Regions from separate parts of the Aliikangiella maris genome, predicted to be linked through region 1. Evidence: riboswitches for the same ligand, from Rfam matches in the RefSeq annotation. Region 1 holds a riboswitch; each other region holds the start of a gene.
The links. Region 1 has a riboswitch for cobalamin ahead of ABVT42_RS14100 (ABC transporter ATP-binding protein). Riboswitches for the same ligand answer to the same signal wherever they lie in the genome.

Region 1 (4,156 bases):
CTGATGCTATGGTGGAATTAACACTCAATGATACAGAGATTTTTTATCATTTTATGTATGGTATGCAGCATAAACTTGGCAATAGTTATCGATTGGCATTTGTTTATGGTGACGATATGACAAAAATGCTGCTCGATTTTTATCGCTTATTTTTTGCCAGAACCAATATTGATATGCAGATTTACAGCCATCGATTTTTAGCGAAGTTATGGTTGGAAGAACCTGCCGAGACATCAACTGATACGACAATCGGTCCTTCGCCTGATACGCTTACTGAGCGAACATCTTTTGATCGTTCATCAATTGATCGTGCAATCGATAGTTCAATTCAACCTAAGGATAAGGAATAATCTCAAATCAATAAATTTTCAAGCAATTCTGTTATTGAGTAGACATTTTATCAAAACATTTTTTAATGTGGCTTGAATAAACTTGCTATTTCACCGGTTTTGGAAAACACTTAAATAACCCATTTCATTTTAGGGTATATCTAAGGGGATATCGTCTTCCGTAATGACAAGTGAACTACTCACCAATGATTTGTCTTATGCGACGCTTCATTTTAATCGAAGTGGCGGTTTCATTGATGTTATTTTTCACGGTGGTATTTCTCTCAAATTATTGTATGAAACCTTTAATCAAATTGTTGCACACCCGAACTTTCAGTTTAATATCAATGTTTGTTACGACTTTTCAAGGGCTTATCCTGAGATTGGTCTCACTGAAATCAGTCAGGTCATTCACTTTTTAAAACATAATCAAGATTTAAGAGGGGCTGACTATAAACAAGCATTGGTGGCGCAAGATACCTTGAACACTGCACTTTTATCAATCTACAAGGCTCAGATGTCTCAATCGCCAGTTGATATTGAAGTGTTTAGTAAAAAAACTGCGGCAATCCGCTGGCTAATCGAAGACCTTGACCGCCACTGAGTCGCTCATCTTTATTTCATTTCGATAATTTTTAGTATTACATCATGCTTTTCGGTTCTGGCGAGATTAGCTGTCAGAGCATGGCTATGCAACGAGATTATGGTATAATCCACAAGTTTTCGGTGCGCAATGCGCTTAAAGGGGAACGCAGTTTAAATCTGCGGCTGTACCCGCAACTGTATATTAGTTAAGCTTTTGCTTTAAAAGTAACGCTAAGCCACTGGTTTTTTTGTCCATTAAAGTGATATTTCAAGATAGTACTTTAAATAGACTAACCGGGAAGGCGAGTTTCTTTTATTTTGATTTAACACAAGCCTGACTGTCGTTAATTGGCAGCAAGTCGTTGTGAAAACTCTAAACTAATAAGCCAGGAGACCTGCCGAATACCTAACAGATAGCACTTCGAGCGGGTTACTCGTTGGTGAGGTCAATAAGCTCGATAGTTTTCACTTGTTCACCACACTCAAACACCTAGCGTAATTCCCTCGATAAAGTTCTGATTGATAACGAGCGGAATAACTAATGTGACATATCACGCCCAAAATGAATTACCCATGCTGCAAGTTGCACAACTTTGCTGGCAGGTTAAACAAAAATGTATTCTCGATAATCTGTCTTTCACCATTCAACCGGGTGAATTTGTGGGGTTAATTGGTCCTAATGGGGCAGGTAAATCGTCGTTGCTTCGCTGTTTGTATGGCAAACATCAAGCGACTAGTGGTTCAATTCAACTAAATGGACAACATATACAAGATTATTCCCGACGCGCACTAGCACAAAAAATTGCGGTAGTACTTCAAGAGCCAAGCGCCAGCTTTGAAATGAGCGTGATGGATGTAATTCGAATGGGGCTAACACCTAATAAGTCGCTGTTAGCATTTGATACACCAGAGGATCGTTATGCCATTCAATGTGCTGCTGAAAAGGTCGATTTACAGCACAAGATTACTCAGAATTTTAATTCACTTTCTGGTGGTGAAAAGCAACGCGCATTAATCGCGCGTGCGATTATTCAGTCAACCGACATACTTATTATGGATGAACCAACGAATCATTTAGATGTGCGTCATCAGGTTGAAGTACTTGAGTTAGCGCGTGAGTTAGGTATTACGGTAATCGTTAGTATTCATGACTTAAATTTGGCGGCAGCATTTTGTGACCGTTTAATTTTATTAAAAGACGGACAAATGATTGCACAGGGTTCGCCGGAAGCGGTGCTTACCGAACAGAGTTTAAAACAGGTCTTTGAGGTTGATGCTTGTGTTGATGTACACCCGTTTAATCAAAAATTACGTATCACTTTTGCCTTACGTAATACACCTTTGCCGCTACCCAAAACCTGTTCGACAATAGAAAAGCAAAAATCAGAAAGCCAGTCAACGCAAATTGAAAAACAACCAAATAAGCAACAGCAAACCACTAAAACATTACAGGCTGCTGGCAAATCACCTGTGATTGGTAAGCCTCAAGTAATGCATAAAATTAAATTTGGTCAAGTTGGTTTTGAATGATAGCTATTTTATTGAGGTGTGACAGATGTGATGAATGCGAACGCGATGAGTGATCTTAGCAATGAATGAAAAGAGTTTTGCCCAACCGGTAAACATCAATGCACAACAAATTGTGCACACCGAAATAAAACGGTATTCGCCGCAGTTTTTGGTCGTGCTAAGTGTATCATTAATTAGCCTAATAATTAGCATTATGCTGGCGACTGGAATCGGTAGTGTTCAGGTCAGTATGAGTGATATTTTTCAGACATTGTTTAGTTGCAATGATGATCTGGCAGTTTGCGCTGTGTCAGAGGTTAACCAAAAAATTATTTGGGAAATCCGATTGCCCCGAATTTTAATGGCGCTCTTAACTGGCGCCGGGCTCTCTATGTGCGGTGCCGTTTTGCAAGCTGTAACCCGAAATCCATTAGCCGATCCCTATTTGTTTGGCATATCAGCAGGATCTTCACTGGGTGCAGTGATTGTTATGGCAGGTATTTCCAGTGCTATTATTTCAATCACAATGGGGGCATTGATTGGCGGTATTTTTTCGGTGGCATTAATGCTGATTCTGGCAGGAAAATCGGCATTTAATGTTGAGCGATTGTTGCTGTCGGGAGTTGCTGTTTCATTTATGTTGAGCGCATTTACCAGTCTAATTCTTTACTATTCCGACCCAGATACCGCCGCTACCGTATTATTTTGGATGATGGGCAGTTTTTCTAATTCGCAGTGGTCCGAAATGTGGTTGCCTGTATCAATGCTACTCATTGGTGTTGCGTTTGTGTTTACATTCAGGCGCTGGCTGGCTGCTCTGCAGGCGGGCGATGAAAGTGCGTTAACTTTGGGCATTCCGGTTAGTCAGTTGCGTCTTGCAATGTTAATTGCTTGTGCGATGGTAACTGCTGTACTGGTCGCCCATGTTGGTGGTATAGGTTTTGTTGGATTAATGATTCCCCATATTTCGCGTTATATTGTTGGTGCACAAATTCATCGCGTATTAATGATGTCGTTAATACTCGGCGGAACCTTTATGATTTGGGTTGATGTGATTGCCCGTTCCGTATTGATGCATCAGGTCTTGCCTGTTGGTATTGTCACTTCAGCTGCTGGCAGTCTATTCTTTTTTGTGATCTTAAAACATCGTAGTCAGTCAGACAGCGTCGATTAGTTAGTCGAGACTTGCTTTTTTAAGCATGATTTTAAAGAGAAACTTTGAGATAAGTTTTTGTGAGAATTTTTTGTAAAAGCTTTTGGTGAGAGTGTATTGTGAAAGCTTATTGTTGGAACATTTTGAGAGTTATTTAATATGTTTGATATTTCTTCACTCGACAGTACTAATCGTCAATCAATTCAGCAGTTTATTGATAATAAAACAAAACCGTTAGGTGCGCTGGGTGAATTAGAAGCTTTGGCGGTCAAGCTGGCCATGATAACCGGCCCCAAGAAAATTCATTTACAGCAACCGGTAATGCTGGTTTTTGCGGGCGATCATGGTATCGCAGAAGAAGGAATCAGTATTGCGCCTTCGACAGTTACTGCGCAAATGGTACAAAATTTTTTAAGTGGCGGTGCTGCAATTAATTGTTTTTGCCAAAGCAGTCAAATGCAGTTGGAAATTATTGATGCGGGTATTTTACAGCCAATTAGTCATCCTGAATTAACTGTACAATCACTGGGACGCGGTACAAAAAACTTTATCCATGAACCTGCAATGAGTTTGCAGTCGG
Region 2 (4,156 bases), on a different contig from region 1:
CGCAGACTGTTGATACCACTCCGCCGCACGGCGTGTATTCTGGTTTACAAAAATTCCTTCTTCGTACAAAAAGCCCATTGTTTGCTGTGCTAGCGGTTCATTTTGCTTGGCTGCCTTTAAAGACCATTGATAGGTTAACGAATTGCTTGGATTTGTTCCCCAACCCCAATAATACATTAGGCCCAATTTGGCCTGTGCTGTCACATTGCCTTGTTCAGCAAGCAATGTATAAAGTTCAAATGCTGTTTCATATTCTTGTTGCTCGTATGCCTTGTTTGCTTTTTGTAAATCATCGGCATAAGTCTCTGGTGTTACCAATAGAAAACAGATGAAAAGAAAGTGCAGATATTGTCGGTTTTTCATTGCAAACTCCAGTATTAATCAATGTTGAATATTTATGACTTGAGTATGGTAAAAATACCCATTTTAGAGGATTGGTTAACTTATACAAGTTCTAATTTTGTGCGGTACTTAAAAGTAAATTTGGTAATTTTTACTGGTACTACCGTTGAATATTTCGGGTTTTGTTATTTTTACGACACATAGTGTATGGTAAAATAAGAATCAGTCTCAGGTGCTAGTGTCATTGAGTATTAGATGGATTTTACTCAAGTAAAATTAAGTCAAGCTAGGTAAAATTGAGCTAGGTAAGTCAAGCGGCTGGATTTGATTTGTTGAACTTTAAATAGATTGAATTCTAATAGACGTAGATTTAACTAACACTAATTAAAGGTGCGTATTAAAGTCATCAAATACTTTAATTGCGATATATAGTTGTTAGTTTTTGGCTGCATGGTAATTGGCTAAATTGTTTTGGCTAAACAGTTACTCAAATGACACAGATAATCGGGAAGCTGGTGTTAAATCCAGCACTGTCCCCGCAACGGTGATGTAATCTATTCAATAGATAACAGGTGATTACAGGAAATACTTGTAAATTATTGCAAGGCTTAACCTCCCTAGATTGCTCTTTTTAAGAGAATAGGGCATTTTTGCTAATAAATCATCATGTATTTTTATTGAACGATTCTAAGTCCGGAGACCGGCCTTTGGCTAACTTATTTTTCAGGCGGGGTGTCCTGTAGTAATGCTGTATTAAAACTCAAGCGTTATATTTACTTTAACAATATGAGCTTTGAGTTTGATTGAACGAGTAATTATATTGAACGAGTTTTTTTACTCGCTCAATTATTTTACAACCGTTTGATTTTTGCTGCATGGGGGGCTCGTGTTTCTCTATTAAATCAGGAGAATCATAATGAACCAATTTGATGATTTTATGGTTTGTTTAAAATCAATGCTCGCAGTGTTTTTATTAATTATCTTAACTGTCATTGTTTTATTCTAAAAGCTGGTATACCTTGCATTTTCAGGCTTTATCTGACAACACAGAAAATTACTATTTATAATAACTAATCAACAATAATAAAATAATTGATTCGCTATATGGAGCAACTCCCTGTTTTATACTCATTTCGTCGTTGCCCTTATGCAATACGAACACGTATGGTTTTATTTTATTGCCACATACCAGTTGAGCTGCGAGAGGTTGTGTTAAAAAACAAACCACCACAAATGATGGCTGTTTCACCCAAAGGCACCGTTCCTGTTTTGCTATTGGGGAGTGGTGAAGTAATCGATGAAAGTTACCAGATTATTCTGTGGGCTTTACAACAAGTCAAAGATGAGTCGTTGTTTTATTCAAAATCTCAAAAACAACAAAATAAAATACAACAGTGGATTGAACAAAACGATACCGTGTTTAAATCTTGGCTAGATAAATATAAGTATGCAGTACGCTTTCCTGAGGCATCCGAAAGCTTTTATCGACAACAGGCTGAAGTGTTCTTGATAAAACTCGAAAATAGCTTAGCACAACATGCATATATTATAGATGACCAACTTTCTTTAGCCGATATAATGATAGCGCCTTTTATCAGACAGTTTGCTTATGTCAACATTGATTGGTTTAAAGATAGTCAATATGTAAAATTGAACCAATGGCTGTTTGATATTTTAAAATCACCAATATTTACTTCGGTTATGTCAAAATATCAACCTTGGAAAACGGGAGATGAGGCAACAATTTTTCCTGCTTAAACCACAAACGTTGCTATTTAATTACAATAATTACGTCTGTTATTTTGTTGCTTTCTGCAATATGATAGTTAAATTGACTTTAAAATAACGGGATAATAACGTGGCAAAATTAACGCAATTTTTAGGCTTGGTTTTCTTTTTTTTATTTTTTTCATCGTCAGTTTTTTCTAAAAATAATCAGTATGAAAATGATAAGCAAATTATCATTGATAATATTTTTTCGATGTGGAAAGCCGTCGAACAAGGAGATCTTGATAACTATATAAAGTATTTTCATAAAGACTATACGCTATTTGGTGAAGGAGATGCCTATTTGCGTAAAGGTAAAAGTAATGAGAAAGTTGATATTGGAGATTATTTGAAAAGAGCCAAAAATGTACGCACGATGATGCACCATCCTGAAGTAATTATTCGTGGTGATACTGCATGGATTACCTACTATTGGAGTGACTCAGGGTATATGAATAATCAACGCTTTACTTCAAGAGGAAAATCAACCCGCATTTTTGTCAAAGAGAATGGTCAATGGTTGTGTATCCACTCTCATTTTACTGAGCAGGCATAATAGAATAAATATTATTAATAGAAAATTATTAATAGAAAATTGTTGGCAAACTCGTCTGTTAACTGATTGACGGTTTGCCGAACATCTTTGAGTAATAATGCTCACTATTCAAAAAAAATTTATCGATAAGTCAATTATTGGATTAATTTTTTTAATTATTCGGTTAGAGCTTTTCGGCAATTAATGCTTCTAGTTTGATTTGATCTGCTGCAAATTGCCGAATCCCTTCTGCGGTTTTTTCTGTTGCCATTGCATCTTCATTCATTAACCAACGAAACTCACTTTCTGACAGTTGTGCTGGTCTATTTTGATGCTCAGTCTTAGGGGTTAATTGGCGTACGACAGCGGCATTACTGGTGGTCAACTCGTTCATAAGCGCAGGGCTAATGGTAAGTCTATCACACCCGGCTAACGCTAATATCTCACCAATATTACGAAAACTGGCACCCATAACAATAGTTGGGTAATTCATTTGCTTATAATATTGGTAGATTTGTGTAACTGACTTAACGCCTGGATCTTCTGTTGCACTATAGTCTGATTTGCCGGTCGCTTTTTTGTACCAATCAAGTATTCGTCCAACAAATGGTGAAATTAAATAGACACCCGCTTCAGCGCAGGCTCTGGCCTGAGCAAAACTAAATAGCAAAGTTAAGTTACAGTGAATACCTTGTTTTTCTAAAATTTCAGCAGCACGAATTCCTTCCCAGGTTGAGGCAATCTTAATTAATATTCTCGACTTATCAATTCCAAGTGTGTCATAAAGTTCGATCAGTTTCTGCGCTTTCTCTACCGTTTGTTCGGTGTTAAAAGAGAGTCTTGCGTCTACTTCAGTGGAAACTTTTCCCGGTATGAGTGAAAGAATTTTTTGGCCGATTAAAACACTTAAATAATCAGCAGCTTCGATAATTTGCTGTGATTTTTCAGTAGACTGTTGCTTGGCATACTGAATAGCTGCGTTTACCGTTTCATCATAATCTGGTAGAACGGCGGCTTTTAATAGTAACGAAGGATTAGTGGTTGCGTCTTCTGGGGCGAAATCTGCAATGGCATTAAAGTCACCTGTATCTGCAACAACAGTTGTCATGCTTTTAAGTTGTTCAAGCTGATTAGGCATTTCTCTACCTTATTTCTGGTAATCAAATGAATAAATCGACAATAGAGTGGATTGAATGCAGAGTCAATAGAGATTTATGACGGAATGATAAAACTTTAATTAATGTTAATAAGACTAGTCGCTATTATTGTTTGACAAGATAAACAATGATGTATGGCTCCCTAAAGTGAATGCTTTAAGGAGCCAAAGAGTGATTATTCGGCGATTAAATCGAATTCGTCACGCAAGATCTGAATAATTTCAGCTCGAGGATTTTCTGATAAGGTTAATTTTTTACCGATAATTTTTTCGGCAATATCTAAATAGGTATTAGAAACATCCATAATCGCTGATTCTGGCAGTGCATTTTCTTTGGCTAAAGCACTGCGTTCGGC
Region 3 (4,156 bases), on a different contig from region 1:
CTGGCTTTTATCCATAAGGTATGTGCAAGCAATGTACTGACTATCCCTAATACGGCTAAACTTAACCAGTCTGCACTGGATAAGTTAAAGTCAGCTTTTGGCAGCAACAAGAGGAATATAATCAAGGCGACAAAAAATTGCGCGAATGCGCGAATGTTGGTTTTTAAGTGTGGAATTTTCCGATTAATTAACGGCAAGCAGGCGTATAAAAAGCCACTGATAATGGCAAAAATAAATCCATTGGATTGCGTTGGCGCGAGACTTTCTGGTGGCGAGGTAATTAACATACCGGTAAAAGATAAGACAATTGCGAAAATGTCAGTAATATTGAGTTTCTGGCGGTTAATAATAAAATCGAGTATCAGCAAATGGACGCCAAAAGTTGCGACACCAATTGAAGCCAACGATGCACCAGCCTGTTTTATACCGGTAAAGTAAGTTAGCCAATGAGCAGCAAAAATGACCCCGAGTAAAATTAACCACATTATTTCCTTGGTCTTTAGCCTGATCTTTTGCTGTTGGAACAGTAATATGATGCCAATGCCTAGTGCGCCAATTGATAGGCGAATCAGACCTATGGTTATTTCATTGGCAGAAGTCCAACGAATAAGCACCGGTACAATACTCATTGAGAGCATGGCAATACTGGCGATTAGAAGCAAGCGGCGAAATGCGGGATTATTCTGCATACTGGATTTTCAATTGCTGATACAAAAGCGTAATCCGCTGAGTTAATCGGTTTCGTTGAGTGAATGCAAGTAGCAAAAAGTTATAGCGTGTACAAAAAATATTTTACTTGAGTTTCGCGATTATGAAAAAGTACTTAATTGACAAATAACATAATATAAAAGTCACTATGGTCAACCTACTTGAGCGTTAACCATAATGATTGTCGATAATAAATTCTGTATCTCATTTGCTGGCTGAAAACAACTATTCAGTGAAAGCTTTCTAAAGATTACTTACTGATTTTAAAATTTGTTCACCCCAACCAAGTAATTGATCGTTTTTAAAAACCAGTGGTGTGGTTTCATCAATAGTGGTGTCACCGTCGTCATGTTTGCGCTGAGTGCGGTAGTACAATATTCGATACTCATCATTGCCTTTGGTATAAGCTTCTGAAAACTCGGGCGCACCTAATTGATCTAAAACTGACTTTCGACTCGATTGCATAGGGAGCTGACTGATAATTTGTCGGTTTTCTCGTTGTCTTTCTTCCCAACTGGAATGGTGGCCGTCATCATCATAGCGTTCACCAACAATAATACATCCTGATAACGAAGAAATTAAAAATAAACTGGCTAATAGATGAGCAAAATATTTCATAAAGAAAACCTCCAAAAATTTATCATTATTACAGTGGAAAACAATTCAACAACTCTTTTCCTAAATCGACAGTAAAAGCAGAAATCGTGCCAATAAAAATAACTCAATTTCATATGAATTTGGGTCGATTTATAGAGTTTTTAGTGAGTTTGACTAATTTTAAGAGTAAAGCTGACTAAAAAGTAAGTAAAACTTGTATTTTTAGCCAATAGCTAAATAATGCCGACATCAACCCGCCACAAATATTTTTGCAAGATGCTTGTACAAATAAACGAAACACACTATATTGTGTTCTAAGTTAAATTGATTCATATATATAGTGTTGAAGTCGGTTTGACTAACGAAACAGGGGAAGTTGGTGAAATTCCAACACTGTCGCGCAACGGTGATAAGTTGATCGATTTTTTATGAGAAAAGTCCGTCATACTTTTAGTCCGATTACCTGTCATGTACTCTACTGCCTCGCGTCAAGGTTGGTTTGAAGTTGTTCTAAAGATCGTTTAGACAGAGACGGCTAAAAACTTATTTAGAAAAGCTAGTTAATTTAAAACAAGGTAGTTTAAAAATAAAAGCATCTTAAATAAGCGTATTTTAAGCAAGACCGTTTAGCAGAAAACTGTTTAATAAAAGCTGCGATCAGAATCTTTACAAACTTACAAACGCGAGCATTCATTCAAGTGAGGAATATATGCTCGAACAAACTGCGGAATGTGATTCAGATAAACAAACTGAATTAACCGCGCACTTAGCTAATAAAGAAAACGTTGTCAGTCAAGATAATAAGGCGACTTTTCTGTCGCCCACTCATAGTACCAATCAACGGCAAGATGATGTTTCTTATACAGTGATTCGGCGCAATGGTCAAAAAACACCATTTGACCGACAAAAAATTATTGTTGCAATGACCAAGGCATTTTTAGCTGTTGAAGGTAAAGAAGCGGTTGTCTCCAAACGTATTCACCAAATTGTCGAATCACTCGGAAAAGAAGTCTATAGCGCATTGATTCGGCGTATTCCTGCCAATGGTGTACTTCATATTGAGGACATTCAAGATCAGGTTGAATTAGCGCTAATGCGATCTGGTGAGCATAAAGTTGCGCGTGCTTATGTGCTTTATCGCGAAGCACATGCGAAAAAGCGGGGGAATGATTTAACAGCAGAAAATATATCCACTATTCCTGTCGTACACGTCATTGGTCTAGATGGACAGCAACAGCCCATTAATTGGGAAAACGTTTGTCATTTGGTTAATTGGGCTGTTCACAATATGACGGATGTCAGTGCTGAGCCAATATTAAAACAAACGGCAGAAAGTCTTTATGAAGGTATTCATTTAAAAGATCTCTATCAGTTGTTGTTACTGGCAGCACGAAACTTGATTGATCAAGAGCCAAATTATAGTCAGGTGGCGGCTAGATTACTGCTCGCACAGCTCTACACTCAAGCACATAATGGGCTTGGGTTAATGGATTTAAAAGGACTAGATTTATTACCGTTTGATGTTAAAAAGTTAACCGGTACATTAGTGGAGCCAGAGAGTTATAGAAATTATTTTGCAAGCTATATTCAGCAAGCTGCCAAGCTAAAACTATTAGATGAAGAATTGACCCGCTTCGACTTAAAAAAGCTTGCCGACGCATTGCAACCAGAAAGAGATTTACTGTTTAGTTATCTTGGTTTGCAAACACTATATGACCGATATTTTATTCACTCTGCGAGTGTGCGTCTTGAGTTACCTCAGGCTTTTTTTATGCGAGTTGCTATGGGATTAGCAATTAATGAAATTGATCGAGAAAGTAAAGCGATCGAATTTTACCAGTTGTTAAGCGCTTTTGATTTTATGAGTTCAACGCCAACACTGTTTAATTCGGGGACATTAAGACCTCAGCTTTCTTCCTGTTATCTCACCTCAGTGCCTGATGATTTATCCGATATTTATAGTGCACTTCGCGATAATGCCTTGTTGTCTAAGTATGCGGGAGGGCTGGGTAATGATTGGACGCAAGTTAGAGGGATGAATGCATTGATCAATGGTACAAATGGCCGATCACAAGGTGTAATTCCATTTTTAAAAGTTGCCAATGATAGCGCAATAGCTGTAAATCAAGGTGGGAAACGAAAAGGTGCGGTATGTGCTTACTTAGAAAGTTGGCACATCGATATTGAAGATTTTCTCGATTTAAGAAAAAACACTGGCGATGATCGACGACGTGCACATGATATGAATACGGCTAACTGGATACCTGATTTATTTATGGAAAGAGTCGTTGAGGAAGGTGACTGGACATTATTTTCTCCTGATGAAGTGCCCGATTTACATGAAAAATTTGGTAAAGAATTTCGTGATGCTTATTTAGGTTATGAACGGCAAGCAGAAACTGGTCAATTAAAAAATGTCAAAACAATAAAGGCCGTTGATCTGTGGCGCAAAATGTTGGGAATGCTTTTTGAAACGGGTCATCCTTGGATGACTTTTAAAGACCCATGCAATATACGATACACTAACCAGCATGTTGGTGTAGTACATAGTTCTAATCTTTGTACCGAAATCACTCTACATACGAATGAACAGGAAATTGCAGTCTGTAATTTAGGTTCAGTCAATTTGGCACAACACATTGACCATGGTGAGCTAAATATTGAAAAGCTGAAAAAGACCATTCGAACTGCAATGCGAATGTTAGATAATGTTATTGATTACAATTTCTATAGCGTTCCACAAGCTAGAGTATCTAATCTTAAACATCGGCCCGTCGGATTAGGAATCATGGGCTTTCAAGATGCATTGTTTCAAAAGAATCTTGCTTATGCCAGTCAACAAGCGGTTGAC

Region 2: linked by a shared signal. The riboswitch ahead of ABVT42_RS07565 (glutathione S-transferase) and the one ahead of ABVT42_RS14100 (ABC transporter ATP-binding protein) in region 1 are both predicted to bind cobalamin.
Region 3: linked by a shared signal. The riboswitch ahead of ABVT42_RS15820 (ribonucleoside-diphosphate reductase subunit alpha) and the one ahead of ABVT42_RS14100 (ABC transporter ATP-binding protein) in region 1 are both predicted to bind cobalamin.

What each region holds. Positions count from the first base shown of each region.
Region 1 is NZ_JBFDAH010000015.1:64,644-68,799, reverse strand. It holds gene ABVT42_RS14110 (hypothetical protein) at 1-350, shown strand, start outside; gene ABVT42_RS14105 (hypothetical protein) at 514-933, shown strand; cobalamin riboswitch at 1,037-1,331, shown strand; gene ABVT42_RS14100 (ABC transporter ATP-binding protein) at 1,458-2,444, shown strand; gene ABVT42_RS14095 (FecCD family ABC transporter permease) at 2,506-3,597, shown strand; gene cobT (nicotinate-nucleotide--dimethylbenzimidazole phosphoribosyltransferase) at 3,736-4,156, shown strand, end outside.
Region 2 is NZ_JBFDAH010000006.1:179,085-183,240, reverse strand. It holds gene ABVT42_RS07570 (tetratricopeptide repeat protein) at 1-363, opposite strand, end outside; cobalamin riboswitch at 805-1,065, shown strand; gene ABVT42_RS07565 (glutathione S-transferase) at 1,447-2,100, shown strand; gene ABVT42_RS07560 (YybH family protein) at 2,201-2,665, shown strand; gene tal (transaldolase) at 2,829-3,782, opposite strand; gene ABVT42_RS07550 (phosphoribosylaminoimidazolesuccinocarboxamide synthase) at 3,977-4,156, opposite strand, start outside.
Region 3 is NZ_JBFDAH010000019.1:49,426-53,581, reverse strand. It holds gene ABVT42_RS15830 (DMT family transporter) at 1-689, opposite strand, end outside; gene ABVT42_RS15825 (DUF3192 domain-containing protein) at 952-1,326, opposite strand; cobalamin riboswitch at 1,627-1,790, shown strand; gene ABVT42_RS15820 (ribonucleoside-diphosphate reductase subunit alpha) at 2,015-4,156, shown strand, end outside.